4 regions of the Ruegeria sp. K7 genome follow, and region 2 is predicted to be linked to each of the others. Evidence: riboswitches for the same ligand, from Rfam matches in the RefSeq annotation. Region 2 holds a riboswitch; each other region holds the start of a gene.

Region 1 (7,475 bases), on a different contig from region 2:
GCGCGGCCAGATAAAAGCCGATGCCGAACAGACCAATGATATAACCAATACCACCCAAGATGTTCTGCAGATCATTGTGCTCGCGGTAGGCAGCGATCTCGCGCCGCAGTGGGCGGGTTTCGTCGCGCACCGCTTTGGCGATGGCGGCGCGTTCCTCATCCGAGAGCGAGGCCACAGTCACCGCTGCCGCGCCATCCGCAGATGCAACCGGCGTGGCTGTTTCAGAAAGCTCGGCTTCGACCCCCATGATTTCGGCCACTTCGTCGGCCGGCATGGCAACTTCGGCGACGTGCCCTGCACCCAGATCTGCCCTGAATGTATGAGTCACAGCTCTGGTCGGGCTGTAGAGAAAGAAACCGTCCGTATCGGTTACTGTGCGTCCCAGTTCAGAGCCGTCGGGGCCATAGACGATGACTTCCTGGTCTGCGGCCATATCGCCATTGGAAAACCCCAGCTCGCCTTCGATTGCGTCGCCTGCCGGAAAAACGCCCGCTATAACCTTGTGCGCAAGAGCCGGGAGCGGGGCGAGAGCAAGCGTACAAACAAGGATCAACTGTTTCATGTGGACGCAACCTTTACAAAAAGTTCCGGTTTGACCTTGCGGGCCAGAAGAACGGCAAAACCTGTCAGCACGGCCTCGATAGCCATGACGGGAATGTGGGCGAAAAAGACAAGCTTGGCAGCGGGCAGGAACTCATCGCCGGACAGCGCCAGCGAGACCGCGACAAAAGCAGTCGTGGCGGCGATCGAAAACGCGCCACCGACGCCGCCCCAGATCGCCCCCTGAACAGGCGAGCCATGTGCGATCAGGCGACCAAAGATCATCCAGGTCAGCACCGCCGGAAGGGCGATATTCACCGTGTTGATCCCCAGCACGGTCAATCCGCCAAAACCGAAGAACACGGCTTGCAGCAGCAAGCCGACAAAAAGGGCCGGAAAGGCGGCCCAGCCGAGCAGAAGCCCGGCCAGGCCGTTCAGAATCAAATGCACAGACGACGGGCCAATCGGCACATGGATCAGCGAGGCGACAAAAAAGCTGGCCGACAACACGCCCGCCGTGGGAATGCGATCCAGATCCAGCGATTTCAGGCCCAATGCGATCCCGCCAGCCGCGACGACCGCACCGCCGATCACGACAGGGTTTGAAAGGGCTCCGTCGACGATGTGCATTCAGGCTTACTCCAGATCCCAGGCGCGGATCCAGATGACCGCATCCTGGCTCAGCTCTTTGCCTTCATGCTCGGTTTCCGGACCCACGCCCAAAGCGGCAAAGCCCCAGTACCCGGCTTTTGGCACACCAAAAGTGAAATATCCGTTGTCATCCGAAATCGCGACCAACGCGCCGCCCGGCAATGGGGACACGGTGGCGTCCTTCGCGCCGGTGCCGGTCATGTCCGGTGCTGCGGCGATGTACTCGATTTCGATTTCTGCGCCGGCGACGGGCTGTCCCTCGCTCAACACGCGACCGGTAAAGGTTGACCCGGCGATGATGTTGTAAGGCTTGTTCAGCGGCAGAATCTCGGTGGCCAGCCCCTGCGGCTGATCCCAGTCGGTCGGCAGTTCGTTTCGGTTGAGGTAAGCCTTGGTGATCTGCTGGATATAGATATCCTCTGATTCTTCGTAGTAAGGCGCAGGAACTGTAACCACCACATAGTCACCCGAGCGTTTAACCGGAACCGAGCCCAGGAACGCTTTGGCAATGTTGTCCGGTCCTTCAAAAGTGGTTTCTTCCAGCGTATCCATCAGATCGGTTTTTTCACCGTTGTGGATTACAAAGAATTCTTCCGGTTTTTCCAGGGTCATCACGTGACCGGCTTCAAACGGGTGCCAGAAAACCAGTTTGACCGGAACGTCACCGGGGCGTTCGATCATCGTGTCGTCGGTATATTCCAGCAGGAAATGGGCCTGCGCCAATGCAGGCATCGCCAAAGCAGCCGTGGCAGCCACCAGCAGTTTTTTCACAAATCGAGTCCTTCTCACGTCGCGCCATCCCCGGCGCAAATTTACTTTGACGATGGGGAACGCGAAGCCATCTGCCTTGTCGGGCAAACAGATCCGGCGCACACCCCGTCGCCGATGATGAACGCCCCTTCCAAGGGCGCATGTTCGGCAGGTCTCCTGACTTGCGGGTCAAAGCGCTAAACTAACCTTCCCGGGATACCCCAGTGGCATTATCAGCCGCGCTCGCCGCCTACAGTTGCGGGGGCAGTTGCAGAGTTGGCGAAATGTGCCGCACTGCATTCCCTATTGCTTCCGAGGATGTCCCCGGAACCGAACATGGCGCGTTCATGCCAGAATATGTAAGACACGGTCAACAATTGATTGCGGCGTTGCATGCGCCATTTGCGAAATCAGGAATTGCATGTTCGCGCTTGCTACGCGGTTTGGTATGCGCCACCGCGAGTGTGTTTATTTTCCTAGATCTCTTTCCGCGTTCAATAGTCGTCGGTTCAGTTCGCGGACTTGAGATTTTTAGGCCTGAAACTGCGGGCGTTGACTCGCGTGTAAAATTGAACTCACCGCAAATATGTAGGGTCGCTCCGATGCACAAAAGGTCCGACCGGCCCAGCGTTCGACGCCGAAGCAGAGTTGTTGTATTTGTTGCCGTGTTCACGCTACCATCGGGCAAAACAACAGTGCAGGTGCCTCGTGACCACAGAAACAAAACGCCCGCTTACCCTTCGCGATGTCTCGGAAGCGTCGGGGGTATCCGAAATGACGGTCAGCAGGGTCCTGCGCAATCGGGGTGATGTTTCGGATGCGACCCGAACACGGGTTCTGGCCGCCGCGAAAGAGCTGGGATACGTGCCCAACAAGATTGCGGGCGCGCTAGCATCCAGCCGGGTCAATCTGGTCGCGGTCATCATCCCCTCACTGTCCAACATGGTCTTCCCCGAGGTCCTGACCGGCATCAATCAGGTTCTGGAAGACACCGAATTGCAGCCAGTGGTCGGCGTAACCGATTATTTGCCGGAAAAAGAGGAAAAGGTCCTTTACGAGATGCTCTCGTGGCGGCCTTCGGGCGTGATCATCGCAGGGCTGGAACACACGGAAGCGGCCCGGGCAATGCTGGATTCCGCGGGCATTCCGGTGGTCGAAATCATGGACACCGACGGCAAACCCGTGGATGCGATGGTCGGCATTTCGCACCGCCGTGCCGGTCGCGAAATGGCGCAGGCCATTCTGAAGGCCGGATACCAGCATATCGGTTTCATGGGGACCAAGATGCCTTTGGACCACCGCGCGCGCAAACGTTTCGAAGGCTTTACCGAAGTTCTGGGCAAACACGGGATCGAGATCGAGGATCGCGAGTTCTACTCGGGCGGGTCGGCACTGGCCAAGGGGCGCGAGATGACGCAGGCGATGCTGGAACGGTCGCCGGAACTGGATTTTCTGTATTATTCCAATGATATGATCGGCGCTGGCGGACTGTTGTACCTGCTGGATCAGGGGATAGACATCCCTGGTCAAATCGGGCTGGCAGGGTTCAACAATGTCGAACTGCTGCAAGGTCTGCCTCGCAAACTGGCAACCATGGATGCCTGCCGGTTGGAAATCGGCCGTCAGGCCGCAGGGATCATCGCGGCACAGCTGGCCGACCCGGAAGCCGAGATTGAAACCCGCGTGACCCTGACGCCAAAAATCAGCTACGGCGACACACTGAAGCGGCGTTAGAGTCTTGGCACTGCCGAAACTGGACAACCGGACAGCGCGTGCGGTGTTCATGGATCGTCACTTGCTGTCCGAGACCCCGTCGGGCAGCGCAAAAGGCGCGGATCTTCTGGACCTGATCCGACGGCTTGGTTTTGTTCAGCTGGACAGTATCAACACCGTAGCCCGCGCCCATGACATGATCCTGTTTTCGCGCAGGCCCACCTATCGTAGCACACATCTGAAGCGCCTGTATGAACGGGACAGGGCGCTGTTCGAACATTGGACGCATGACGCCGCCGTCATTCCGATGGAGTTTTACCGGCATTGGCACCTGCGGTTTCAGCGCGACGCGGATTTGTTGAAGGCCCGCTGGAAGAATTGGCGGCGGGATGGATTTGAACAACAGTTCGCCTCGGTTCTGCTGCACATCCGCGATCACGGTCCGGTATCCTCGTCCGATGTGGGAAAGGACGAAAAGAAAGGATCGGGCGGCTGGTGGGACTGGCACCCGTCCAAAACCGCGCTGGAGTTCTTGTGGCGCTCGGGTGCGCTGACCGTCATTGGTCGGGATGGCTTTCAGAAACGCTACGACCTGACGGAACGGGTGATAGAAACTCATCTGTGCCCCGGTCATGCACCATGCGATGCCGAAGGAACGGTGGACTGGTTGTGCAACGCCGCCCTCGACAGGTTGGGGTTTGCAACATCGGGCGAACTGGCTGCGTTCTGGGATACGGTCAGCCCGGCCGAGGCGAAAGACTGGTGCGCCGCGGCCCAGAAAAACGGCGCAATTGAGGAAGTCGAAATCAATTGCGCGGATGGGCGTACAAGGAAAGTGTTTTCCCGCCCGGGATTGGTTGAAGAGGCCCCTGAACTGCCCGCGCCACCGGGCAGAATTCGCGTGCTCAGCCCGTTTGACCCGATGCTGCGGGATCGAAACCGCGCCGAACGCCTGTTCGGGTTTCACTACAGGATAGAAGTGTTTGTGCCCGCGCCCAAAAGAACCTACGGCTATTATGTCTTCCCCCTGCTCGAAGGTGATCGGCTGATCGGCCGGATCGACATGAAGGCCCACAGGGATAGCGGCGAATTGCGGGTACAATCCGTCTGGCCCGAGCGAAAGTTGCGCTGGTCAGAGGCGCGCACCCGCCGTCTGGAGGCCGAGCTGGACCGGGTGCGCAGGTTTGCCGGCCTTGATCGTGTTGAGCTTGCCGACGGTTGGCTGAAAGACCCTAAATAGGCTCTATTCAACCTGTGACAGGGTTAGGTGGATCGATTCAAGACCGTCAATTCCGCCATCAATCACATCACCGGCCTGGACCGCACCGACACCGGCCGGGGTACCTGTCATGATCAGATCGCCCGGACGAAGGTGATAGTAATTTGAAAGATGGCTCACGATCTCATCTATTTTCCAGATCAGTTCGTCCAGGGTCGCATCCTGCCGGACTTCACCGTTGACGCTCAGATGAATGCGCTTGTCTTTGTCAGGCGACCAGCTCTCCGACCGGGTCAGCGGCGCAAAAACGGCACCGTTTTCCAGATCCTTGCCCAGATCCCACGGGCGCTGTTTGTTCCGTTCACGGATTTGCAGGTCGCGGCGGGTCATGTCTAGCGCGCACCCATAGGCAAACACCGCGCCCAAAGCCTGCTCGCGACTGACGCGGAACACCGGCTGACCGATTGCAATCACCAGTTCCATTTCGTGATGATAGTTTTCGGTACCCGGCGGATATGGCACGGTCGCCCCGGTCAGGATGGCGTTGGGTGCGGACTTGGTGAAATAGAACGGCGCCTCGCGGTCCACAGTATTTCCCATTTCAGCCGCATGGGCCGCATAGTTCCGCCCGACGCAAAAAATCCGGCCCACCGGATATTCGGCCTGCTCGCCGACAACCGGTATCGCAACAGGTTCGGGAAGAGAAAACAGCTTGTCCTGCATGACAGCCCCCAGTTTGAAACATCGCCGGCATCTTAGGTGTCTTCCCATCACTGGCAAGACGTTGGCGACCGGGATGCACACTGTTTTGACCTGACATTCAAGACTTCGGGTTTCTTAGACGCATTGACCTTTCGCTCCGGATAACTCTCACTGCCCCGGAAATTCAAACACCCGGGACATCCCGGATCAGACGGAAACACGGGGAATAGCATGCAGTGGAACGAATTCGCGGAATGGGGCCGAAAAGTCGCTGACTGGACGCAGAACTATCACGAAACCGTTGGCGACAGGCCCGTCCGGGCACGGTGCGAACCGGGTGAGGTCTTGAATGCGTTACCGTCTGAACCGCCCGAAACCGCCCAGCCCATGGAAGACATCTTCCGGGATTTTGAGCAGATCGTAATGCCCGGCATCACCCATTGGCAGCACCCCCGGTTCTTTGCCTACTTCAACTCCAACGCCTCGGCCCCGTCGGTTCTGGGTGAGTTTCTGGCCAGCGCCATCGCACCGCAATGCATGTTGTGGCAAACCTCGCCTGCCGCGACCGAGATGGAAACCCGGATGATGGATTGGTTGCGGCAGGCTTTGGATCTGCCGGACGGTTTCGCCGGAGTGATTCAGGACTCGGCCTCGTCGGCGACGCTGGCCGCCGTTTTGACGATGCGGGAAAAGGCACTGGCCTGGCAGGGCAACAAACAGGGGCTGTTCGCGCAGAAACCCCTGCGCATCTATTGTTCATCCGAGGTTCACACCTCAATCGACAGGGCCATCTGGGTTGCCGGAATTGGCGAAGACAACCTTGTGCGTGTTCCCATCAAGGGCGACTGGCGCGGAATGGACCCCGACGCGCTGGAAGCGGCCATTCAGGCAGATTTAGACTCTGGTTTACAGCCTGCGGGCGTCATTTTGTGCGTCGGCGGAACCGGCGTCGGGGCAACCGATCCTGTGGATCGTTGCTTAGAAATCGCCGCCGAATACGACCTCTATTCCCATGTCGATGCAGCCTGGGCCGGGTCGGCCATGATCTGCCCCGAGTACCGGCACTACTGGCCCGGGATCGAACAGGCTGACAGCATCGTCTTCAACCCCCACAAATGGCTGGGGGTACAGTTCGACTGCTGCGCGCATTTCCTGAAGAACCCCGAAGATCTGGTCCAGACGCTGGCTATCAGTCCGGAATACCTGAAAACACATGGTAAAGACGGGATCGTCAATTACTCGGAATGGTCCGTTCCATTGGGGCGTCGCTTCCGCGCGCTGAAACTGTGGTTCGTGATACGCACCTACGGGCTGGAAGGCCTGCGCCAGCGGATGCGAAATCACGTCAACTGGTCCAAAGCGCTGCATGACAAACTTGCGTCGGAACCGGATTTTCAGATCACGACGGCGCCCATGTGGTCACTCTGGTCATTTCGGTACATGCCCGAAGGCTGCGCCGACCCGGATGATCTGAATTTGCGGCTGGTCAACGCCATCAATGATGACGGACGGATTTATCTGACACAAACACGTGTGGATGGCGATCTGGTCATCCGGTTCCAGGCCGGACAATTCGAAACCACGGAACAGGACGTGATGATGGCCTATGACGTCATAACGGACATTGCCCGTGGCCTGACTCCTTAGAGACTAAGCCCTCATCCCGGCGGCGGCCTGGGCGTAACCGCCGGATGCACCGTCAACAAAATGCACGTGATCATCGCGAACGGCAGAGGGCACAAAACAGGTCATCATCGCCTCGTCCTGAGCATGGATGCCATAGCGGATCTTGCCCTGCTGGCGCGCCCGTTCCAGCATCTGCCGGATGCGTGCCAGCGTGGCCTGGTCGCAATCCAGCGTCATCTTGAGGCCGTCGTCGAATTTGCGGAAATCCGCATTT
Region 2 (7,475 bases):
AATTGCCGGTCACTTCAGGCACGCGGCCAAAGATGTGCAATCCGTCGCCAAACTGGCTTTCCTTGATGTCGCAGACAAAGCGGTCGATGCGGGTGATTGCCTCGGCGATACAGGTGGCCTGATCAAGACCAAGATCGCTTTCCAGACCGATGGCCTGCGCTTCCTGCCGGATATCTTCCTGCAAGCGGTCGCGTCGTTTTGGGTCAAGCCCGTCTGCGTTCGAGAATTCGTCCAGCAGCGATTCAAGCCGAACCATTCTGTCCGGCGTGCCGTTCTCCTTCATCGGGGGCGGGATGTGACCCAGCGTGACGGCCCCGATCCGGCGCTTGGCCTGTGCGGCTTCGCCTGGGTCGTTGACAATGAAGGGGTAGATCACCGGCAAATCACGGATCAGCGCCTCAGGCCAGCACTCGGCGGACAGGGCAACGGATTTTCCCGGCAGCCATTCCAGAGTGCCATGGGCGCCAATATGGATCAGTGCGTCGGCGTGCAGGCTTTTGCGCAGCCAAAGGTAAAACGCGACATAGCTGTGACGCGGTGTGCGCGAAAGGTCGTGATAGTCGTCATCGCGCAGTTCAGGCGTGCCACGTTCGGGTTGCAGCGCGACCAGCGCCTTGCCCCGGTGCAGCGCGGTAAAATGAAACGCGCCATCAACAAAGGTCGGATCATCCTCGGGCTTGCCCCAGACTGTTTGCAGGTCCGTATTCAGTTGATCTGGCAAGTGTGCAAGCGCGGCCAGGTAATCTTCGACCGACCAGGCAATCCGGGCGCCCAGCAATGTGTCGGCGATCGGTTCGGCAGGGGCTGTGTCATACCCGGCGCATTGCAAATCTGACAGCATCGCTTCGGCTGACGCCAGCGCATCAAGGCCCACCGCATGGGCCATCTGCCAGTCCTTGCCGGGATAGGTGGACAGGACCAGAACGGGCACCTGTTCCGCTTTGGGCCGGTCGTTCAGATTCAGCCAGCCGGTTACACGATCAATGATCGCTTCGATCCGTTCAGGTTCAGCGCGGTGGGCAAAGCGGGAATACTCCAGGTGCGGATCGCGTTTGCCCGGTTCCTTGAATGAAGCGATGCCCGCCGAGATCCGCCCATCCACTTCGGGCAGCACGACGTGCATGGCAAGGTCGGCGGGGGAAAGACCGCGTTCGGCCTCGGCCCACGCTTTGCGGCGTGAAGTTGCCAGAGCGACCTGGAAAACCGGCACACCCGCCGCGTCAAGCGGAGAGGTTCCCGACGCGCCTTTGCCGGAGAAGGATGTGGCATTGATGATCGCAGAAGGTTCCAGTGCAACGATGTTTCGGCGCAACCAATCGGCGGCGGCAGGTGCCTTGAGGGAAGGGGCGAACATGCCCATTGCCTCGAACCCACGCGCACGCAGGCTGTGGATCAGCGCGGCGACCGGGGCGGTGTCGGCGGAGGTCAGGTAGGCGCGATAGAAAGTGACAATGATGCGTTTCGCATCGTTCGTAAATGCGGCTTCGACCGGGGTTACGCCGCGGTCAGGGCACCATACACCGCATTCCGGAAGGGTTTTGGCCCCCAACACCGGTCCGGCATAAAGACCTGCCGCCAATGCCATCTGCGCCAAAGCGGCCTGCGCCGCGACCTCGCCGCCGGTGTCGCAGAGATGCGCCAGCCGCCGCAGGGTCGAGACGGGCAGGGTGGAATAGTCGTCCAGCCGGGTATCCTCACGCCCGTCGGCGGGCAGAACCGCCAGCGCGATGCCTTTGGCCTGCGCCAACGCAAGAACCTGTTGCAGCCCGTATGACCAGTAAGGCACCCCACCAATCAGGCGGATCAGGATACCTTTTGCACCGTCAAGCGTCTGTTCCACATATGTGTCAACGGACAGAGGGTGCTTCAGGGCCGTCAGATTGGCCAACCGCATCGTCGGCATTCGCCCTTCCGGCCCACCGCCGCGATGCCAGCCTGCCGCGAAAGCACCGAGATCGCTGTCCGAAAAGGACAACATCACCAGATCCGCCGGGCTCTGGCCCAGATCGGTCGGGGTCTCGGTTTCTTCAAGCCCGTGGCTTTCGCGGAAGACGACGTGCATGGCTTACTCGGCGGCCTCGGTCACACCCACGAGGATATCCCGGATTTCGGCCTCTTTGATGTCGTCGTGCTCGGCAATGACCACAAGACACGAGCGGCGCTCCTCGCCGGGTTCCCAGGGGCGGTCGTACTGATGACGCACCCGGGCACCGACAGCCTGAACCAGCAGACGCATCGGTTTGCCGGCAACTGCCGCATACCCCTTGACGCGCAGGATGTTCAGTTCCCTGGCCAGACGTTCGATCTTGGCAACCAGATCGAGTGGGTCACTTTGCTCCGGCAGTTCGACGATGATGCTTTCGAAATCGTCATGTTCGTGGTCGTGGTGACCGTCGTGATGCGACGGACGCGCGTCCATGTCATCCTCGGCTGCGGCTTCCAGACCGAGCACGACGCGGACGTCTACGACGCCTTCGGCAACCTCTACGACGGGCAGCGGGCGCGGGGCCTCGGCTGCGATGATCTCTTTGGCTTTGGCAACACCCTCTGGCCCGGCCAGATCGGGCTTGGTCAGCAGGATGATATCGGCGCAGGATATCTGATCCTCGAACACCTCGGAAAGAGGCGTTTCGTGGTCGATCGAGTCATCGGCCAGGCGCTGGGCATCCACCGCCTCGACATTCGGAGCGAAGCGACCTGCCGCGACCGCCTCGGCATCGGCCAGAGCGATCACGCCATCCACAGTGATTTTCGAGCGGATATCGGGCCAGTCAAAGGCTTTCAGCAGCGGCTTGGGCAGGGCGAGGCCGGAGGTTTCGATCAGAATGTGATCGGGGCGCGGGTCCAGCGCCATCAGCGCTTCGATGGTCGGAATGAAATCATCGGCCACGGTGCAGCAGATGCAGCCGTTTGCCAGTTCCATGATGTTCTCTGCCGGACAATCGGGAATGGCGCAGGATTTCAGAATATCGCCATCGACGCCCACGTCGCCGAATTCATTGACCACGACCGCCAGACGTTTGCCCTGCGGGTTCTGCATCAGGTGCTTGACCAGCGTTGTCTTCCCCGAGCCCAGAAAGCCGGTGATCACAGTGACGGGTAATTTCTCAAGAGTGCTCATTTCAGGGCTCCAATCGGGGGAATGCGGGAGGCGCAGTTTTTGCGGAAATGTTCGGGGCGCTCACGCCATTTGACCAAGCCGTCCTCGGTCGCCAGATATTTGGTCGCACCGTCGACAATGGCGTCAACGTGTTCGGCTTCGTTCAGGTTCTCATAGACAAAGGTCCAGCGACCCGGTCCACCGCGCAGCACGATCGAGCAGCCCTGATCGCAGTTCGACAGGCATTCGACGGGTTTCAGCGTGATGCCTTCGGGCAGGTCGGCCTGTTGCAGCGCTTTGTGCAGCAATGTGCCGGGGCGTTTTTCATCATCCTCGACGGGCAGTCCACGGCGGCACGTGGTACAGACCAGCAACTCGACTGGTGCGGTCTCGGTCATGTCTCTCATCCCCCCAAATCCTCTTCGCGGGGGACGGGGTTTCATGCGGGCCACGCGTCTGCACATGGACCCGACACCGGAACACCCCGCCCGGTTTCTTCTTCGGGTGCTGGCAGGTCTCCCGGCTTGCGGATGTCAGAGACTTGCTCTGGCAGATGTCCCGCCTTCCCGGCCTTTCGGCCAGTGGCTATGGGCACCCTCTCCGGTCACGGTCGCGGGGGCGGCTGCGTTTGACGGAAAAACCGCTGACGCATTCCCTTTTCATCCATCCAGGGATGGACACCAACGGGTCGGACATGCGGCACAGGCGGGGGACTTGTCAAGCTTCAGGATGCGCGGTTTCGCCGCCGGAAGGAAAAAGCGACCTGAGGTGGTCACTCAGCGGCATCGCCGGGCGTTCACGGCGCCCGAAAACCTGCGTGATTGAGGTGTTCCGTGTGATGTTCGCTGATTTTGGAAGGGGTCGGCGGGAACCGGACGGGCGGGGCGGATTCGGCTTCAGAACCACTGGGGCAGGCCGCGTGTGGACGTTGCGGCGACCAACCGCCTGTCATTTCGGGCATCGCTAAACTGAGGGATTGGGGTTTCGTTGATTAAGTAACCGCTGTTCCGACCGGCTCGGGATACTCCATTTCAGTATTCGCGCAAGACCCGGCAAAAACGACCGCTTCGAGATCAAATCTGATGGCCGTCTTGCCGTGCACAGAGTAGCCAGATTTTTTGCAAAATTATGCCTCAAACTGCCCTTAGCGGGCGTCGGCGAACAGAATATGCCAGGAAACAAAAAATGAAAAAGTTAGCAGCTTTTCTTGTGTACTTACCCGTCGCTGCAGTTGCGGAAGACCGGGTGTTCGAGTGTGAAGCGGCGGATGCAAAATACCCGGAAATGGCGGCCACGCTGGTCAAATACGAGGGCCAGAACAAAGGGCATATTACCATTGGTGATATCGACAATAAGGCTGAGGTGTATCCCGGCCTCGACACCCTGACTTACCTGTATATCGGTGACGGCTTCACGTTAAATTACAACGTGAATCTCAAGACTGGCACGTTTGACTATTCGGCTTCGGGCAGCAAATCCGGATGGGGCAAAGGCAGTTGCAAGGAAGTTGTGGCCCAGTAATTCGCTAATGCCCGGTCTGCGGGTTGGGCCTTTCGGTTGCCGAGAAAAGTACTTGCCTGGTTCCGTCCGGAGGCCAATGCAGTTGGCCGTGGACGGAACCCGGTTAAAAGCGGCCGATCCAGTATGTGTCCAGGCCATCTGGGCGGCGTGCCAACCAATCAAAGCTTTTGATCAGCAAGGTTCGGCACGCCCCGAACACGCGGGCGCTATTGATCTGCCGGCGCTGAAGGTATTCGCGTTGGACCAGATATCCCGCGCCACGCGCCATGTTCCGTCATCTTCGAGATGGTAGATATTGATGCCATGGCCGGTGGAAACAGTGGCAGGGCCCGGGTCACGCGGAACATCGGTGGCGGTAAACTCATAACGCTCAAACGCCCAGTCCGCCGCCACAACAAATCCCAGCGATTGCTTTTTCCAACTGGTGTGAACGGCGTCGAAATACCCGCGCACCCAGGGCCCGACCTTGGCTTTGCCTTCCATGACAGGCGCGCCAGGAGCGATGAACACCACGTCAACAGTGACCGTCTCAAGGAATTGATCCAGTTTGTTCGAGTTGATCGCTGCAAGATACGCTACGTGTGCGGCTTGCGGAGTCTCGGCTTTGGTGTCGGGCAGCGCCGGTGCCGCGATGGCCAACCCTATTCCAGTAAAAAGCATGGTTATCCTGATAGTCATATCGGCCTCCAAGCATTTGCGGCGATTGGACCTTGCCGGTTGTTCAAACCCGCCTGTCAACGCAAAACGCATTGCAGGACGATCGCATTGCAACGCAATTCGACAGGCTTTTAGGGCAATCGCAATTTCAGATAGCTACACCACTGATTGTTCAACTCGTATCGGGTGTATTTCTCGACAATAGTTACGTTTGGTGTACCTTGCGAGGCAGGAAAAAATAGCAATCATTAAGTATTTCTACTGAATGAACCTTATTGACTGGCATAAGTTGCCGCCGCTTACGACCCTCAGGGCGTTTGAGGCGACCGGCCGTTTAGGCGGCTATTCTGCCGCGGCACGTTCACTGAACGTAACCACTGCGGCAATTGCCCAACAGGTGCGAAAGCTTGAGGCTGATCTGGGGATTCCACTTGTGCGCCGAGAGGGCCGTGGACTTGCTTTGACCGAGGCCGGTCGGACGCTGGCCAGCACGCTCAACGACGCATTCGAGCAGATCGCAAAGGGCATTGATGATGTGACGGCTCAGGAGGCCGCTCGCGGTGTGAGTGTGTCTACGACTGTCCGATTTGTCGACGCGGTCATCATGCCACGTCTTGGCGGCTTCTGGGCGGAACACCCCGGCATCCAGGTGTCCTTCGCTGCGGAAGGAAATTCGTGGGACGTCGATCTCGAAGCCTTTGACATTGCGATACGCGGAGGCCCGCCAAACCATGTTTGGAGCGGCGCGGCCCAGAAACTGCTTCTAAAGTCGCCGTTCGTACTATGCGGCACACCAGAGCTTGTCAGGTTGGGTGCGAAAAACCTGACCGATGTGCCGTGGATACAGGACAAGAGCATCGGTTCCCAAGTCTTTGAAGGTGTCGTCCGGGACTTCGGCCTGCGCGTCGACGACCTTCAGCCTGTTGATCCGGGGGGATCGAAGTTCGAGCTGGACGCCGCCTTGCAAGGCTACGGATTGCATCTAAGCCCTCTAGTGACCGTCAAAAAGTACCTGGATAAAGGCAGACTGGAAGCTATCGACGTGCCGCCGAAATGGGTGGCCTGCTACTTTGCGGTCTACCGAAAGGGGCGCATTTCCGATCAGGTAGGTGCTTTCTTGAAATGGCTTGAAGTGACGTGCGCACCACTTTCTCAGGAGGCTTGAGAACCTCGAACTGGATTCCGTCCAACGTCATATCGGGCACTGGCCCGTCATTATGTTCACGCTATCGGGCCGGGGGCTGATCAGAGTTGCCTCGTGCAGGATTGGTTTTTTTGATTTCAATCGCTTATCCTTGCCGGGGATCATTTGGAAACAGGAGGTTCACGTGAACAGCTCTATCTCTGATGAGGCGATGGCGCGGCTCCCGTTTTGGGTGACACCTCCGGGGGAAACAGACGGCTTTTTGATCGTTGTTGGGTTTCTTCTTGTAGTTGTCCTGCTGGGCTTCGGCGCATTGTATTTTACCGTGCAGGCTATCCCCGACCGCATGGCGGCAGGCGCGCACAAGGTTCAAATGCAACTGGTTGGTGTGCTTGGGTTGATCTCGCTGTTCACACTGAACAATGCCTTCTGGATCGCCGCCATTCTGATTGCCGCTGTGCCTCTGCACGAGATATTCCCGCTCAGGACCGAAGTGGACCTTTCGGAGAACCGCGATGCTTGAGTTGGTATTCTCTGCATTGATCACGATTGTCCCGGATTACCTGTACCGTCGCTACAAGCAGGGCAAGAGATGGGGCCATGAAATAACCCTGTTCAACGTCTGGTATGAATTGCGGTGGGGTTTGACCGCCTGCGCAATACTGGCCGTTACGCTGATCACAGTGATCTTCTATTTTCACCCCTCAACGCGGAACGTGTCCGCCGCATTTCGCACGGTTACCATACTGTCAGATCGCGGTGGCCGCGTCTCAGAGGTCTATGTCGCCAACAATGACGCGGTTGATGCCGGTGACGCCATTTTCCGGTTGGACACGACCCGACAAGAAGCAGCAGCGGATACCGCTCAACGCCGTATAGAAGAGATCGAGGCCGCATTGGGCCTGACCGCAACAGAAATCGCGGCAGCCGCTGCTGGTGTTGAGGCGGCAGAATCAGATCTTACGCAGGCCACAAGCGATCTGGATCGACGCCTAGAGCTTGCCGAGCGAAACGATACTGTTGTGAGCGAGCAGGAGCTGGAGCGGTTGCAGA
Region 3 (7,475 bases), on a different contig from region 2:
TTGCTGACCCACATCGCGTCTTCGATCTCGACCGGATCAATCCTGAGTTCGCGGGACAGGGCCTCACCCGCACAGCCGAACATCAACGAGGCCGGAAACGGCCACGGCTGGCTGGCCAGATAGTGAACGGCACCAACTGGCACGCCTGCCTCTTCCATTACTTCGCGCCGCACGGCGGCTTCCAGCGTTTCACCCGGTTCGACAAATCCCGCAAGCAGCGAGTACATGCCTTCGGGCCAACCCGGAGACCGGCCCATCAGGACCGAGTTTCCATGGGTAATCAGCATGATCACCACAGGGTCGGTACGCGGAAAATGCTGCCCGCCACAGGTGGGGCAGCTGCGCTGCCACCCCGCCTGTGCAATTTTACTGGTAGCCCCGCAACGCGCACAGAACCGGTGCGTTTCATGCCAGCCAATAACGGCCTTGGCCGCTGCTGCAAGCTCGGCATCGCGGGCGCTCAGCCGCGTCATGATCCGGCGCAATTCGGCAAACACGTACCCGTCCGGCAGGTCCGGATGCTGCTGCTCGGACCGGTCTACAAAAGCACCGATATCCGACAAATCCTGCCCATCCGCCGACCAGTCCGATATATCCGCCGCAAAAATCGGTGCATCGTCTTCACGAAGGCCCAGAAATACCGGGGCTTCCACAACCCCTCCGGGACCTTCACGCATCAGGCTATGTGCCATCGCAACCAATCCAAGCCGGTCCAGACCTTCGCCCTGCACCAATATCTTGCCACGCCAGACCAGCAGGCATTCGGCGCGTGGATCAGTTTTCATCAGTTCCAGCCTGTCCGAATCTCCCCGGAGATGCGCTGCGCGATCCAGGCCCGAGCCGCCAAATGTCACTGTTTCCGCGTTTTTCATTGAATATCCTCAGGGTGTTGCGCACAGGGCTGCCACGACTGCCGAGTTGTTGCAATGCCAATTCATGAACACCGGGACGTGGCAATGCCGCTGAATGGTCCCACCGGCGCCAAGTTATTTGCACTTACTCATTCTTTTGGTGAACATGGCTTAGATTGAATTGCCCAAAGTAGAAAATTGTACCCGACCACCGTTTCATCTCAGAGCCAACAAATTTCAGCCGGTCGCATTCGGATTTTGGCCACGACCGATCTGCATATGAATCTGGCAGGGTTCGACTATCACGCGGATGAACCGGATCCGGCGCGGGGCTTCACCCGAACGGCCAGTCTGATCCGCGTTGCCAGAGAAGAAGCGCAGAAGGACGGAGCACTGGTTTTCCTGTTCGACAACGGAGATGCCCTTCAGGGAACGCCATTTGGTGATTGGGCGGCAGAGCAGACTGATGACAACCACGTGTTGATGCAGGCCTTCCGGGAACTTGGCTATGACGCAATCGGACTGGGCAACCATGATTTCGACTTTGGCCTGCAAACGCTGAATCGCGTTCTGGACGGCGCACCGTGCCCGGTGATTTGCAGCAATGCCCGGCAATTGACCACCGGGGCCAAATGGAATGACCGCGCTATACTAAAACGCTCTCTTCTGGTTGACGGCGTCGAAACGCCGTTTCGTCTGGGTCTTTTGTCGATCCTGCCGCCGCAGACGGCGCAATGGAATGCGCACCGGGTTCAGGATGTGGTGGTGTTCGAAGATATTCTGGAGGCCGCGCAAAAGACGGTCGAGGCCCTGCGCACGGACGGCAGCGATGTGATTATCGCCCTGGCGCATTCGGGCCTTGAACCTTCGGAACCCGCGCGCGGATTGGAGAACGCCGTCATACCGCTGGCCGCGATCGACGGGATCGACGCCATTGTTGCAGGCCATACGCATCTCACACTTCCCGGCAAGGATCACGAAGGGCTAGATCATACGGACGCAACCCGGGGGCATGTGCATGGCAAACCGGTTGTCATGCCTGGCGTCGCCGGGACGCATCTTGGCATCATCGACCTGCATGTGCAGAAAACCTCTGCCGGGCGATGGACGGTTGTCGGGCAGCAGGTCAAGCTTCCGCCTGTTCTCTCCCGGCACGGGAACGAAGCGGTTTCCGAAGACCCCGGAATGCAGCATCTGTTCAGTTACGGCCACGAAGAAACCCGTGCACTGGCCTCAAGACCCGTGGGCCACACCGGTCAAAGCCTGCACAGCTATTTCAGCTTTTGCGCACCAGATCGGGGCCTCGCGCTGGTCGCCAGCGCCCAGGCAGCGGCATTGAACCTCCATCTGGACGAAGACCTACGGGGGCTTCCACTGTTGTCCGCTGTTTCGCCCTGCAAGTTCGGAGGCCGCGCGGGACCGCGTTCCTACACGGATGTACCGCCCGGAAAGGTTCGGTTACGCAATGTTTCGGATCTTCATTCTTTCCCGAATGACCTGCGCGCCGTGCTTGTCACCGGCGATATGGTCCGTGACTGGCTTGAAATGTCGGCGGGCATTTTCAATCAGGTGGATGAAGGAACTGTCCGCACTCTGACCGATGAAACACGGGCCGGGCATAACTTCGATGTGCTGTTCGGCCTGACCTATCGGATCGATCTTTCCCAGCCGGCGCGTTTTGATTCTCACGGAATGCTGGTCAATCCCGCTGCAAACCGTGTCCGCGAGATTTGCTGCGGTGGAATCCCTGTTGAACCCACCCAGAAATTCGTTGTGGCCCTGAACAGTTACCGGGCCAGCGGCGGCGGACACTTCCCAGTTGCGCATCAGGCCCGGCAGATCGATCTGCCGACCTTACCCATCAGGGACGTCCTGCGCGACTATCTTTCGGGGGGATTACCGGGCGACCCGATGCAATCTGCGCCCTTCCCCTTCAGCCTTGTCCGGCTTCCCGGCCACGCTTCGATTCTGAAAACCGGGCCGGGAGCAAGGGAGCATCTTTCTGAACTGGACGCATACGATCCGCATGTGCTGGGGCATGACCCGGAAGGCTTTCTACGGATCAGACTGTCACTCTGACGGGTTGTCTTCCTGGCGCAACTTCCCTATATCGACGATTGAGAGGTTGGCGCGGGCGAGCGCCTCGCCAACCTGGTCAGGTCCGGAAGGAAGCAGCCACAACGAGCCCCGCTTGGGTCGATGTCCAACCTCTCACTTCATCCCGCAATCGTCACATCTTTCCGGTCGGAACGGACTTGCTGCTCCGCAGACTCGATCAACCTCGGCCAGACCGCTTTGTTTTTGCGCGTAAAAACACCAATGTGGCCCATGGATTTCAGCCCGAAGTCCTTTGGTTCAAGCACATGACGGTTGGCGTCCGGGCCGTATAGTTCGGCCAGCCTCCAGACCGCATTTTCAGGCACCATCTGGTCGTCCGAAATCGCAAACAGGTCAACCGGACCACCGGCCCGCGGCCAGGTCGCTGCGGGCAGGCTTTGGCCAATTTCAGGCTGATAGCTGTTCGGCGAGGTGCACCATTTTCGCCATTGCCAGTAGACCTTTGACGGCAGGTCCGAACCAAACCCAATGGCCTTGCCGGGCAGATACCCCAGCACATGAACCGCAAAAGGCGCATGCCCGTACCAGAAGATTCCGGCCAGCCCCCGGTAGGGCCAGGGATGATCCGACAACGTAACCAGGCCGGAACACACACAAATCATCCGGTCGATCTGATCCACATCCGATTGCAATGGCCCAAGCATACCCCCCAGCGAATGACCAATGGTCCACTGCCGCGCACTTGGGAATCGCCGTCGCATCTCGGCCCGGGCCGCGGGAATATCGATCAGCGCCCAATCGGACATGGTGACACGCGAATCCTTCAGACGCCCCGATAACGATTTTCCGAAATCGCGGTAATCATAGGTCAGACAGGCAATGCCCTGCTCTTCCGCCAGCCACCGGGCAAAATGCTGATAATAGTCCTGGGGAACGCCGGTCGCGCTGTTCAGAACAACTACGATATCAGGCGCTGCAACAGGCAGGTACAGGCGACCCGACAGCATAGCCGTCCCGGAGGGAAATCGTATGTCTTCGGTCAAGACCTGTTCCTGTATGTCCAACATATCATGCTCCGCTCTCAACTGAACAGTTCAGTTCACCTATCTGTCAGGCCAGTCGCCCGCTCAAGTCAACCCGGTGCAAACATGACCAAACGTCCGCTTTCCCGACCACGCATCGGACCAAATGCCTCGGCCCGCGCAATGCGCTTGACTCGGGGGCCCGGCAACCGCTAGCGATGAGGAGATGGTTTCCGCGCCCTTTAAGGGGCCGGGATGAAAAGGGAACACGGTGCGGTTCTGTCTGGCATTGCCGGAAGGAACCAAGGCCGAGACTGCCCCCGCAACTGTAAGCGGTGAGCAATGCCGAAACACCACTGGCCGAAAGGCTGGGAAGGTCGGCAAAGCGATGACCCGCAAGTCAGGAGACCTGCCATCGATACTGAAACCGAAACTCGGGCGGGGTGTCCGGGCAGGTCCTGATGGCATAGCCCCGTCACACCTGATCCTTGCCCCGCGCCGCGCGCGGAGGGCGCATTATGATCTGGAAGACAAGGACACACGAATTTTCTGCCACTGTGTGCCAGCGCACCGGCAAACCCTGTCCGGCACTGGCGCAAATGGCGCGGGCTCTGACGCGCGCCGTGGCAAGCGCCGGCCCGGCCGCAACCCCGCAATTCGCCATTGAAGGCAGCAGCGAGCTTGCCCATTGCCCCGAAGGGTGCATGGCCCGGTTCCACGCGCGGCCAGACAAAATCCGGGTGTTTTGCGGAACGAATGAGGAAACTCCGGGCGACAGGTTGGAGGATTATGCAGACATGATGTTCTGCGCAGAGTTCCGTGCGCTGCCGTCCGCAATTCTGTCGGACCCGCCCTGCGCCATGCTTGAAGCTTCGGCCCTGGCAGGTCGCCAAGTGGCGGCCCAGGCCGGACATTTGTCGGCCTAAGCTACGGGTCCGCGCTGGCCGGAATCAATTGCGTGGCCCATGCCAGTTGTGCATCTGTTTCAACCGCACAGGGCCGCACCGCCCTCAACCGTTTCAGGGCTGCACCCGGTTGCTCGCCGCATTCGACCATCAGGCGCAACACCACCATTCCGGACCGGCCACAGCCGCCCCGGCAATGCACCAGAATGCGCCCGCCCCCTGACAGGGCATGGCGGACGGCCGCGCTTACATCGGGCCAGCGCGCGGTCACGGCGTCGGGGGGTGCACCGAAATCTTCGACCGGCAGATGGACCCAGCGGCAGGCGCGCGCCTGAATGTCGGTTCCGAAGTCACGCGCGCCGTCCTGCAGCATCTCGACTTCGGTCGTCATTGAAATGACAAGACCGGGCTTCCAGTCGGAAATCGCATTCAGGTCCTGGGCATATTTACCCCCACGCCCCGGCATTGATGTCAGGGCCAGAGTACCTCCTCCGACCTGCAGCGCATGAATAATCATCTGAGACATGCAACGCGCCCTCCTTAATCGTTACGCACAAGAATCCGGTCAAAAATGCTTTCGCCTTCATTTTTACGCGCATCCCGAAGCATTCCCAAATGAATTTCGCGAACCGGCTGTGGACGCAGGCGGCGGCGCACTCTACGCTGCACTTCTGATACGAATCCGACAGAGCAGAAATGACCGACACGCCAAGCCCCGCTTATCAGGTTCTTGCCCGCAAATACCGCCCGGAAACCTTTGCCGACCTGGTTGGTCAGGATGCCATGGTGCGCACCCTGAAAAACGCGTTCGAGGCAGACCGGATCGCGCAGGCCTTCATCATGACCGGCATCCGCGGCACCGGCAAAACGACAACGGCGCGGATCATCGCCAAGGGCATGAACTGCATCGGCCCCGATGGCGACGGCAAACCGACGACCGAACCCTGCGGCCAATGCGAACATTGCGTGGCGATCATGGAAGGCCGCCATGTCGACGTGATGGAGATGGACGCCGCCAGCCGCACCGGCGTGAACGATATTCGCGAAATCATAGACAGCGTCCGCTATCGTGCTGCCAGCGCGCGCTACAAGATCTATATCATCGACGAGGTTCACATGCTCTCGACCAGCGCGTTCAACGCGCTGCTCAAGACACTTGAGGAACCGCCCGAGCATGTGAAGTTCATCTTCGCGACTACCGAAATCCGCAAGGTTCCGGTGACGGTCCTGTCGCGCTGCCAACGCTTCGACCTGCGCCGGATCGAACCCGAGGACATGATCGGGCTTCTGAACAAGATCGCTGCCGCCGAGGGCGCCCAGATCGCAGAGGACGCACTGGCGCTGATCACCCGGGCGGCCGAGGGTTCGGCGCGTGATGCAACTTCGCTGCTGGATCAGGCGATCTCGCACGGGGCGGGTGAAACCAGTGCCGATCAGGTCCGGGCGATGTTGGGTCTGGCGGATCGGGGCCGCGTCCTGGACCTGATGGACATGATCCTACGGGGCGACGCGGCGGGGGCTCTGACAGAGCTAAGCGCTCAGTACGCCGAGGGCGCCGATCCGCTTGCCGTGCTGCGCGACCTGGCCGAAATCACCCATTGGGTGTCCGTGGTCAAAATCACGCCAGACGCCGCCGAGGACCCGACCGTTTCGCCCGACGAACGCGCACGCGGTCAGCAAATGGCCGAAGCCCTGCCGATGCGTGTCCTGACCCGCATGTGGCAAATGCTGCTGAAAGCGCTCGAAGAGGTCTCAGCTGCGCCAAACGCCATGATGGCAGCGGAAATGGCCGTCATTCGGTTGACCCATGTGGCCGACCTGCCAAGCCCGGAAGAACTGATCAAACGTTTGCAGGACGCACCTCCACCCACGCCGAACGGAGGCCCCGGTGGCGGCATGGCCGTACCCTCGCACGCCCCGGTACAACCTCAGGCATCGGCAAGGTCTTCCTACGTTTCCGCACCGAATGGCCCTGCCGGCGCGCCGACTGCGGCCCTGGCACAGGACGTCCAAACCGCTCTGGCGCGCTATCCGACCTTCGAACATGTGGTCGAACTGATCCGGACAAACCGAGACGTAAAGCTGCTGGTCGAGGTCGAAAACGGTGTGCGGCTGATGTCCTACTCACCGGGCCGGATCGAATTTACGCCGACCGATCATGCCCCGACAGACCTTGCCCAACGGCTGGGTTCGGCGCTGCAGCGATGGACAGGCAATCGGTGGGCCGTATCCATCGTGGCAGACGGCGAAGCCGCCACGATCGCCGAAATCCGCGACGCGGCCGACCTCGCTCTAAGGGCCCAGGCCGAGCAACACCCGCTGGTTCAGGCGGTACTCATGCAGTTTCCCAAGGCGCGCATCAAACGGATCGAAACCCCGGAACAGCGCGCCGCCAAGGTCGAAACCGAGGCTCTGCCCGAGGTCGAAGACGAATGGGACCCGTTCGAAGAGGACTGAACATCTGCCTGGAATACAGGAGGATGCCCATGCCCCTTGTGTCACGCATTCACCCTTCGTATTCAGGCGTCAAATCGATTTACAGGAGAAACCCGATGCTCAAAGGTTTAGGCGGTCTGGGCGATATGGCCAAGATGATGAAATCCGCGCAGGACCTGCAGACCAAAATGACCGAAATGCAG
Region 4 (7,475 bases), on a different contig from region 2:
ATCCAGAAAATCACGGAATGTGCGGCGCGGCTGTCGCCTGCAAAAATCAGGTAGTTGGTGATGGCCGAGAACAGGAACGAAACCGCAAGGCCTGCCAGGATCAGTTTTTCGGGCGCGCTTGTGCGTAAACCGTGAACCAGCGCCAGCACGATGCCCGAAGCCACAAGCCCGCCGCAGAACGCGGCCAACGGCAGGGTCCAGAAGCCCAGCACGTCGCCTGTCACGGTGATCACGAACACGGCGCCGGCCGCCGCACCCGAGGACAGGCCGAACAGGAACGGATCAGCAAGATCGTTGCGCGTTGTGGTTTGCAGGACCACGCCGACGATGCCCAACCCGGCGCCGATTACGGCCGCGAACAGGGCGCGCGGCAGGCGCAAATCAAACACGATCCGGTGCAACGGCGACATGTCCCCGTCACTCAGACCTGTTCCCAGCAAGACAGCGGTGAACGTGTCGGAAACCGGAATGGATGTGGTGCCGTAGATGGTTGAGATCAGCAAAAGGGCGGCCAGAACGACCGCCCCCAGCAGAAGTGTCAGGCCAAGTCGGCCCATATCAGTTGAGATCCGGACGCATGGCCTGCGCCATTTTCAGGATCGCCTCGATATTTGCCGGTCCCGGGGTCAGTTCCTCGTACCGCAGGCCAATCCAGGCTTCATTCTTGACGGCATCGGTCTGGGACATCACCGGATGCTCCTGCAGAAATTTGAAGGTATCCTCGGCGCCGTTGCCGGTCTGGTAATCCAGCAGCACCAGAAATTCGGGGTTGGCGGCCGCCACCGTTTCCCACGAGGTGCGGCCCCAGCTTGTATCCATGTCATGGGTCACGTTTTCACCGCCCGCTGCGGAAATCATCGCATCGGGAATGGCAAACTTGCCCGCGGTGAAGGGCGCATCAGCGGGACCATCTAGAAGGAAAACGCGCGGTTTGGGCAGATCGGCGGTCCGGGTTTCGATCTCGGTCAGTTCTTCTTTCCAACCATCAACCAGTTCCTTCGCCTTGTCTTCGACCTGCATGACCTGGCCCAGGCGCAGAACGTCATCAAACAGCAGGTTCATGCTGGCTTCGGGGCGGTCCTTGTCCAGATGCACGCAGCTTTCGGACAGGATCAAGGTCTTGATGCCAAAGGGTTCCAGCGTGTCAGGAGTCACGTCTCCGCCCGGCTTCATCCCGTAATACCAGCCCGCGAAGAACATGTCGGGTTCGACGGCCACAAGGTTCTCGACCGTTGGGTATTTGGGCGCAAGCTCGGGAATGTCGCCGCGCAGCGTATCGAATTCCGGGCTGGTCTTGTACCATCCGGTGATGCCGGTCAGCCCGACGATCTTGTCCTGCAGACCCAGCGCAAAGGCCATGTCGGTCATGTTCATATCGTGCACGACAATCCGCTCGGGTGCAGTTTCAAAAACCAGCGGCTTGCCGCAATTGTCGACGGCAATTTCTTGTGCCGACGCACCGCCTGCCAGGGCTGTGGCCAGGACCACCGACCAGATCTGTTTCATTCAAAGATGCTCCTAGGGTTAGTTTGAGACCGAGGTTTTTCGGATGTCCAGCGCCGGAATCACGCGGCCCTCATGGTGAAAGTACAGGTAGTCGACGCCAAAGGTTTCCCGAACCTGGTCCGAGGTCAGCACATCGGCCACGGGACCAAAGCCCGTGAGCCGCGCGGATTTCATCATGGCCACATGGGTGGCGAATTCGGGGATCATGACGAGGTCGTGGACGATCATGACCACCGTTATGCCCAACTCGGCAACCAGCGACAGCATCCGCCCCTTGGCGTCGGGGTCCAGATGGTTTGTCGGTTCGTCCAGAAACAAAAGCGAAGGGTTCTGTGCCAGAGCGCGCGCAATATGCGCACGTTGACGTTCACCCCCGGAAAGTACGCCCATTTGTTTGTCCGCCAGATCACTCAGACCTGTCAGGTTCAAAACCCTGTCCAGTTCGGCGGCGTGGCCCTCTTTCGACCGATCAGCCCGGATCGGGATTTGCCCCAAGGCCACATATTCCCGTAAAGACAGTCTGCTATCCGGCAGTTCGTGCTGGCTGACAACAGCGATCATTCGGGCGCGCTCGTTGGCGGGCATGTGCTTCAGGCTGCGCCCATTGATCAAAACGTCGCCCAGCACCAGTTCGGCCGTGCCGCACAACAGGTTCAGAAGCGTCGTCTTCCCGGCCCCGTTCGGCCCGGCAATTGCAAGGATGGCACCTTCTTCCAGTTCGAAAGACGCCGCTTGCAGCAGTACATCACCATTCAGTGCATAGTACTCGACGTCACGCACGGCAAGAAATGCAGAGGTCGTCATGAAGGCTCCTCCAAAATCATTCGGGGCAAACGGGAAAGGGTTTTGTCAAAAAGCGCGCTCGGCCTGTCGGACGCGCAGGTCCATCCATCGGCACTGTTCTGATATTGCAACGCGAATTCGGCCAAGGCCGCGATGTCATGCGGGGTCCGGATGTCACCGAACAGGTATTGGGCTTTGCCGGCGGCCTGAAACCCAACAGTTGTCGGCTGCGCACACCCGGCCATGCAATCGACCGTGCGAATGGCAAACCCGGAAGGTAGCGCATCTGACAAAGAAGAGCGTATTTTGTCCGCAGACAAATCACCGTTGCATGTCGAACAGATCAGAAGAATATGATCAGTGGCGTCTGACATGGTCCGCTCCACTTGTTGCCAAGCGCGGACAGAAGGTGCTGATCATGTAAACACGTGACTGACGTGCCATCTAAGCCTCCTTCCAGGGCGCCCCGCCCCGGGTTGGTTGAACACTGATGGCAGGTCTCCTGACTCGCGGGTCCTTGCTTGGCCTTCCTTCCCGGCCCATTCGGCCAGTGGGTGTTTGGCGTTGCTCACCGCTTACAGTTGCGGGGGCAGTTACGGACTTGGCCTTCAGGGCCGCACCGTATTCCCTTTTCATCCCTCGGGTCTTCCTTCGGGAACCATCTACTAGCTAAGTGCCTCAGACCCGGGCATGCGTCAATACAGAATTATTGGCAGGACAATCGGATCGGCTGGGCAGGGCGGTGCTCGAATTTCACCGCCCGAGGTCCTCGGATTCAGCGTAGGGGTTCAGTTTTCCAGCAGTTTTAAGACTTGCTCGCGCTCGGACAGGACCAGCAACAGGGCAAGATCGCCCGGTTCGATCTGATCCAGTATTGTCCTGCTCGCCTCGACCGGGGAAGGCGCGCTCAGGATCTGCTCATCCCGAAGACCGTTGTTCATTGCCGCCTGCTTAATCAGCTTTGGAATCTCACCAAGGTTGCGTCCCCGCAGATAGCCCTCAAGCTCGGCAGCGACGATCACATCCGGCTGGAACCGCAAGGCCGTTTGCGTAACATCGATGATGTCCTGATCGGACCGGTCCCCGGCATGGCTTAGCAGTATGAAGCGGCGCTTTGCCGGAACTCCGGACAATGCCTCGCACACTGCCGCAACAGAATGTGGGTTATGCGCAAAATCGACAAAGACGCGGGCGCCGTTATGGGAAAACTCGTTGCACCGCCCCGGATTGTCTTTGGCGTCTGGTTTGAACCCGGACAATCCGGCGCGAATGGCCTGCATCGGGATATCGAGTGCGCGGGCCAGACACAGCGCAGTCATTGCGTTGAGAATATTGTAACTGGCGGCCCCACCCATGGCGAGCGGTACATCGTGAACCGAAATCACCGGTTGTTCCGAGAAGCCATCGAAGAACACAATCATCTCGTTGCGCAGGAAGGCACAACAATGTCCTTGCTCGCGGGCTTGGTGGATCAGTGCGTTTTCCGGGTCCAGCGAGAACCACCAGATCCTGCAGGACGTGTTCAGTGCCTCATCCCGGACATACGCGTCATCCGCGTTCAGGGCCAGAACGCCATCTTTCTTAAGGGTGCGGTGCACGGCGAACTTGGCCTGCGCCAACTCCGGAACCGTGTTGACGCCGTACTGACCCAGATGATCATTGGCGACATTTGTGACAGCCGCAGCCGAGGCCGCATGGGTTGGAAGACCCCGGCGCAGGATTCCGCCACGGGCAACCTCCAAACAGGCGACTTCAAGCCGCCGGTCGCGCAGCAGCATGCGCGCTCCGCCGGGGCCGGAATAATCACCACGGTCGAGGATGTCGTCGCCGACGCGGACAAACTCGGTCGAGGTCAGCCCGGCAACCTTGCCCGCCGCCCGGGCGATCGCCTCAAGCAGCCGGGTCGTTGTGGTCTTGCCATTGGTTCCGGTGATGAAGGCGACGGGGATGTTGTGCAAGGCGTCCCACTCGACTTCATCAGGCGCAGGCAGAGCGTTCCAGGCCCAGGTCCGGCTTCCGACCCCGTGGCCGATCGAAATCTCGTCGTCGTCACACAGGATATCGACGCCCCGCGCCGAGGCCGCCTGGATCAGGGCGATCAGGGCCGGATTTGCCTCTTTGGCCATGACGTCGCGGACGTTGGCGATCATCTTGTCGAAATCGCCGGGTGTTTCCCCGACCAGCGCCGCGGCACAGAAATGCCATGCGGTCTGGACCGCAAAGATCGCTGAATATAGCTGATCCATCGGCGCTGAAATCGCAAGGTTCACGCCGCCGGTGAATACCCGATATGTCAGCTTTTCCTGGTGCCAGCCGAGAGCATCCAGCACACGACGTGCATGATGCTGCCACAGCTCAATGACACGCGAAGACTGCTCCTGGTCAAAAAAGACGTCCATGATTGCGCCCGGGTGATCCCAGAGCAACCCGGGCCCGGTCAGCCGGCGCGCATCGTCTACCCGAAACGCGTCACTGGTCGCGCTGGGGATGGTCAGCGCGGTCTCAAGCTCTTCAATTCTGTCCATTCCGGTGCCCTCGGCTCAATCCGCGTCTTCGCTGATTTCGCGGGCCAGACGCACGCCGCGCTCGTCCCGGATCAGGGCCTGATCGCTGTCGAATATGTCCTCGAAAGAGGTCTCAACAGGGGCAGGCTTTCCGATTGCTTCAGCTTCAGGTGCGTCGCCATCCGAATTGAAGTAGATGATCTGTTTCCAGCAGCGGGTGGTGTCGTCGCCGAATATCACCAGCAGATCGCCGGGAGCTGCCATTTCAAGACCCGCCGTCACCGCTTCGACCTCATCAGGGATGATTGTGATCGCCTCATCCGGCGTGCCGCCTGCAATCAACGCCTGCCGCAGCATCTGAGGAATTTCGTCATGCCCGCGTCCGCGGCGGCGGTCGTCAGCCTTGCAGATGAAGTGGTCAAAATGACCGGCCAGCGCCGCGCCCGCATCCTCGACGTCCTCGTCACGACGGTCACCGGGCATCGATACGACGCACAGCCTGCGGCCCTTGATCTCTAGCTGGTCGGCCAGCGCCGCCATTGCCTTCAGGGCGGCGGGGTTGTGGCCATAATCCAGGATTACCTTGAACGGATGTTCGTCATAAACGTTCATCCGCCCCGGTGCCTGGAAATAGCTGGTGTCAAAGGTCCGCAGCCCGTGGCGGATGTTGTCCAGATCAACGCCAAAACTATAGGCCATGGCGGCAGCAAACATGGCGTTCTGCACGTTGAAGATCGCCTTGCCTTCCAGTGTCGCCGGGATCAGGTGCGACCAGAGCACGGGGATATGCAGGCCATTGTCGTATATGGTCAGCATGTCGCCGTTCATGCCTTTTTCCAGCACGATGGCCTTGCCGCCTTCCTTGATATGTTCTTTCACAAGACTGTGGCCGGGATTGGTCGTGACATAGAAGATCTGACTTGCCCCGGCATAATCCGCCATCTTCAGGCAGTTGATGTCGTCGGCGTTCAGAACGGCCGTATCCGTGGCGCTTTCCACCACGACGCGTTTGACCACGGCAAGCTCTTCGACCGTGTTGATGCCACCCAGCCCCAGATGGTCGGCGGATACGTTCAGACAGGCGGCCACGTTCGAGCGTTGATAGCCCAGGCCCGAACGCACCAGCCCGCCACGCGCGGTCTCCATCACGGCGAAATCGACCATCGGATCGCGCAGCACGATCTGGGCCGACTTGGGCCCGGTCATGTCGCCCTTGACGCTCAGCTTGCCATCCACATAGACCCCGTCGGTCGAGGTCATGCCAACGGTCTTGCCGCTGGTTTTCATGATATGGTTCAGCATCCGCGATGTTGTGGTTTTCCCGTTGGTTCCCGTGATTGCCGCAATGGGGATGCGTGTCTTGTCCCCGACCGGGAACAGCATGTCGATCACCCGACCGGCAACATCGCGCGGTTGGCCTTCGGACGGAGCCACGTGCATCCGGAATCCGGGGGCTGCGTTCACCTCGACAATCGCGCCGCCGATATCCTTGTAGGACTTGGTGATGTCGTCGATCAGAAAATCGACACCGCCCACATCCAACCCAACCGCCATGATGGCGCGTTCAGCCATGTCGCGGTTGTCGGGATGAACCACATCGGTCAGGTCGATGGCCGTGCCGCCTGTGGACAGATTCGCGGTAGAGCGCAAATAGAAAACCTCGCCCTCCGGCAAAACGGTTTCTTCAGTCACACCGGCGTTTTCCATCAGGCGTTTGGCCTGATTGTCGATCTCCAGCATGGTCAGCACTTTTTCGTGCCCGATGCCCCGGCGCGGATCCTGGTTCACGATAGCGACCAGTTCCGCAATCGTATGCTTGCCATCCCCCATCACATGACCCGGAACCCGTTTGGCGACGGCGACCAGCTTGTTGTTCACCACCAGCATCCGGTGATCAAATCCTGTAATGAAGCTTTCAACCAGAATGGCGCGGCTTCGCGAGTGTTCCTTGGCCTCGGCAAAACCGGCCTCGACCTCGGATTCCGAGTTCAGATTGATCGATACTCCGCGGCCGTGATTGGCATTCAGCGGTTTGACCACCACCGGAAATCCGATCCGGCCAGCTGCTTTTGCGGCTTCGCGGGCCGAATAGACCATGCGCTGTTGTGGCACCGGCAGGCCCAGATCGTTCAGCAGATTGTGGGTATCTTCCTTGTCGCAGGAAATCTCGACCGAGATATGTTTGGTCTCGGACGTGATGGTCGCCTGAATGCGTCGCTGATACTTGCCATGCCCGAACTGAACCAGCGATCCTTCATTCAGGCGGATCCATGGAATGTCACGTTCTTCGGCGGCCTTGACCAACGACCCGGTCGAGGGGCCGAATTCCTTGCGCTGGGCGCGCAGAACAAAGCTGCGCAACTCGTCGTCCCAATCGAAATCGGGATCGAAATCATAGTCCAGGGCTTCTTTGAGGTTTTGCGGCAGCAGGTGCATTAGCAGGCGCATGGCCAGTTTCCCGGCATCAAGTCCCACGTCGCGCTGGCGATATTCGTAGACCATATTGTACTGGCCGGGTTCGCCAGTGCCCCGCGTCCGGCCAAATGTCACATCCGTGCCGGCCACGTTCTGAACCTCGATGGCGCAATGTTCCAGCACGTGACCCAGCCAGGTGCCTTCATCCTCGCGCAGACGGCGGATAAAGCCGCCCGGCTCGCGGTAGGAACAGCCATGCTCGGCAAG

Evidence for each region. A riboswitch is a leader RNA that binds a small molecule or an ion and turns the genes downstream of it on or off. The one in region 2 is predicted to bind cobalamin.
Region 1: linked by a shared signal. The riboswitch ahead of ACR0FE_RS08375 (DUF4198 domain-containing protein) and the one ahead of ACR0FE_RS19115 (DUF1636 domain-containing protein) in region 2 are both predicted to bind cobalamin.
Region 3: linked by a shared signal. The riboswitch ahead of ACR0FE_RS09540 (hypothetical protein) and the one ahead of ACR0FE_RS19115 (DUF1636 domain-containing protein) in region 2 are both predicted to bind cobalamin.
Region 4: linked by a shared signal. The riboswitch ahead of ACR0FE_RS13930 (DUF1636 domain-containing protein) and the one ahead of ACR0FE_RS19115 (DUF1636 domain-containing protein) in region 2 are both predicted to bind cobalamin.

Annotation. Positions count from the first base shown of each region.
Region 1 is NZ_JBQFMJ010000003.1:281,956-289,430, reverse strand. It holds gene ACR0FE_RS08385 (cobalt ABC transporter permease) at 1-562, opposite strand, end outside; gene cbiM (cobalt transporter CbiM) at 559-1,170, opposite strand; gene ACR0FE_RS08375 (DUF4198 domain-containing protein) at 1,177-1,962, opposite strand; cobalamin riboswitch at 2,092-2,291, opposite strand; gene ACR0FE_RS08370 (LacI family DNA-binding transcriptional regulator) at 2,650-3,675, shown strand; gene ACR0FE_RS08365 (winged helix-turn-helix domain-containing protein) at 3,680-4,894, shown strand; gene ACR0FE_RS08360 (fumarylacetoacetate hydrolase family protein) at 4,898-5,596, opposite strand; gene ACR0FE_RS08355 (pyridoxal phosphate-dependent decarboxylase family protein) at 5,807-7,222, shown strand; gene ACR0FE_RS08350 (DUF3095 domain-containing protein) at 7,226-7,475, opposite strand, start outside.
Region 2 is NZ_JBQFMJ010000014.1:66,640-74,114, reverse strand. It holds gene cobN (cobaltochelatase subunit CobN) at 1-2,062, opposite strand, end outside; gene cobW (cobalamin biosynthesis protein CobW) at 2,066-3,121, opposite strand; gene ACR0FE_RS19115 (DUF1636 domain-containing protein) at 3,118-3,498, opposite strand; cobalamin riboswitch at 3,593-3,800, opposite strand; gene ACR0FE_RS19110 (hypothetical protein) at 4,286-4,621, shown strand; gene ACR0FE_RS19105 (YybH family protein) at 4,793-5,299, opposite strand; gene ACR0FE_RS19100 (LysR family transcriptional regulator) at 5,544-6,443, shown strand; gene ACR0FE_RS19095 (hypothetical protein) at 6,607-6,945, shown strand; gene ACR0FE_RS19090 (HlyD family secretion protein) at 6,938-7,475, shown strand, end outside.
Region 3 is NZ_JBQFMJ010000004.1:141,416-148,890, forward strand. It holds gene nudC (NAD(+) diphosphatase) at 1-872, opposite strand, end outside; gene ACR0FE_RS09525 (bifunctional 2',3'-cyclic-nucleotide 2'-phosphodiesterase/3'-nucleotidase) at 1,050-2,930, shown strand; RNA gene ffs (signal recognition particle sRNA small type) at 2,970-3,068, shown strand; gene ACR0FE_RS09535 (alpha/beta hydrolase family protein) at 3,068-3,976, opposite strand; cobalamin riboswitch at 4,142-4,362, shown strand; gene ACR0FE_RS09540 (hypothetical protein) at 4,450-4,857, shown strand; gene ACR0FE_RS09545 (protein-tyrosine phosphatase family protein) at 4,859-5,362, opposite strand; gene ACR0FE_RS09550 (DNA polymerase III subunit gamma/tau) at 5,533-7,293, shown strand; gene ACR0FE_RS09555 (YbaB/EbfC family nucleoid-associated protein) at 7,389-7,475, shown strand, end outside.
Region 4 is NZ_JBQFMJ010000008.1:63,808-71,282, forward strand. It holds gene ACR0FE_RS13915 (FecCD family ABC transporter permease) at 1-557, opposite strand, end outside; gene ACR0FE_RS13920 (ABC transporter substrate-binding protein) at 559-1,506, opposite strand; gene ACR0FE_RS13925 (ABC transporter ATP-binding protein) at 1,525-2,310, opposite strand; gene ACR0FE_RS13930 (DUF1636 domain-containing protein) at 2,307-2,663, opposite strand; cobalamin riboswitch at 2,765-2,967, opposite strand; gene ACR0FE_RS13935 (Mur ligase family protein) at 3,078-4,814, opposite strand; gene cphA (cyanophycin synthetase) at 4,830-7,475, opposite strand, start outside.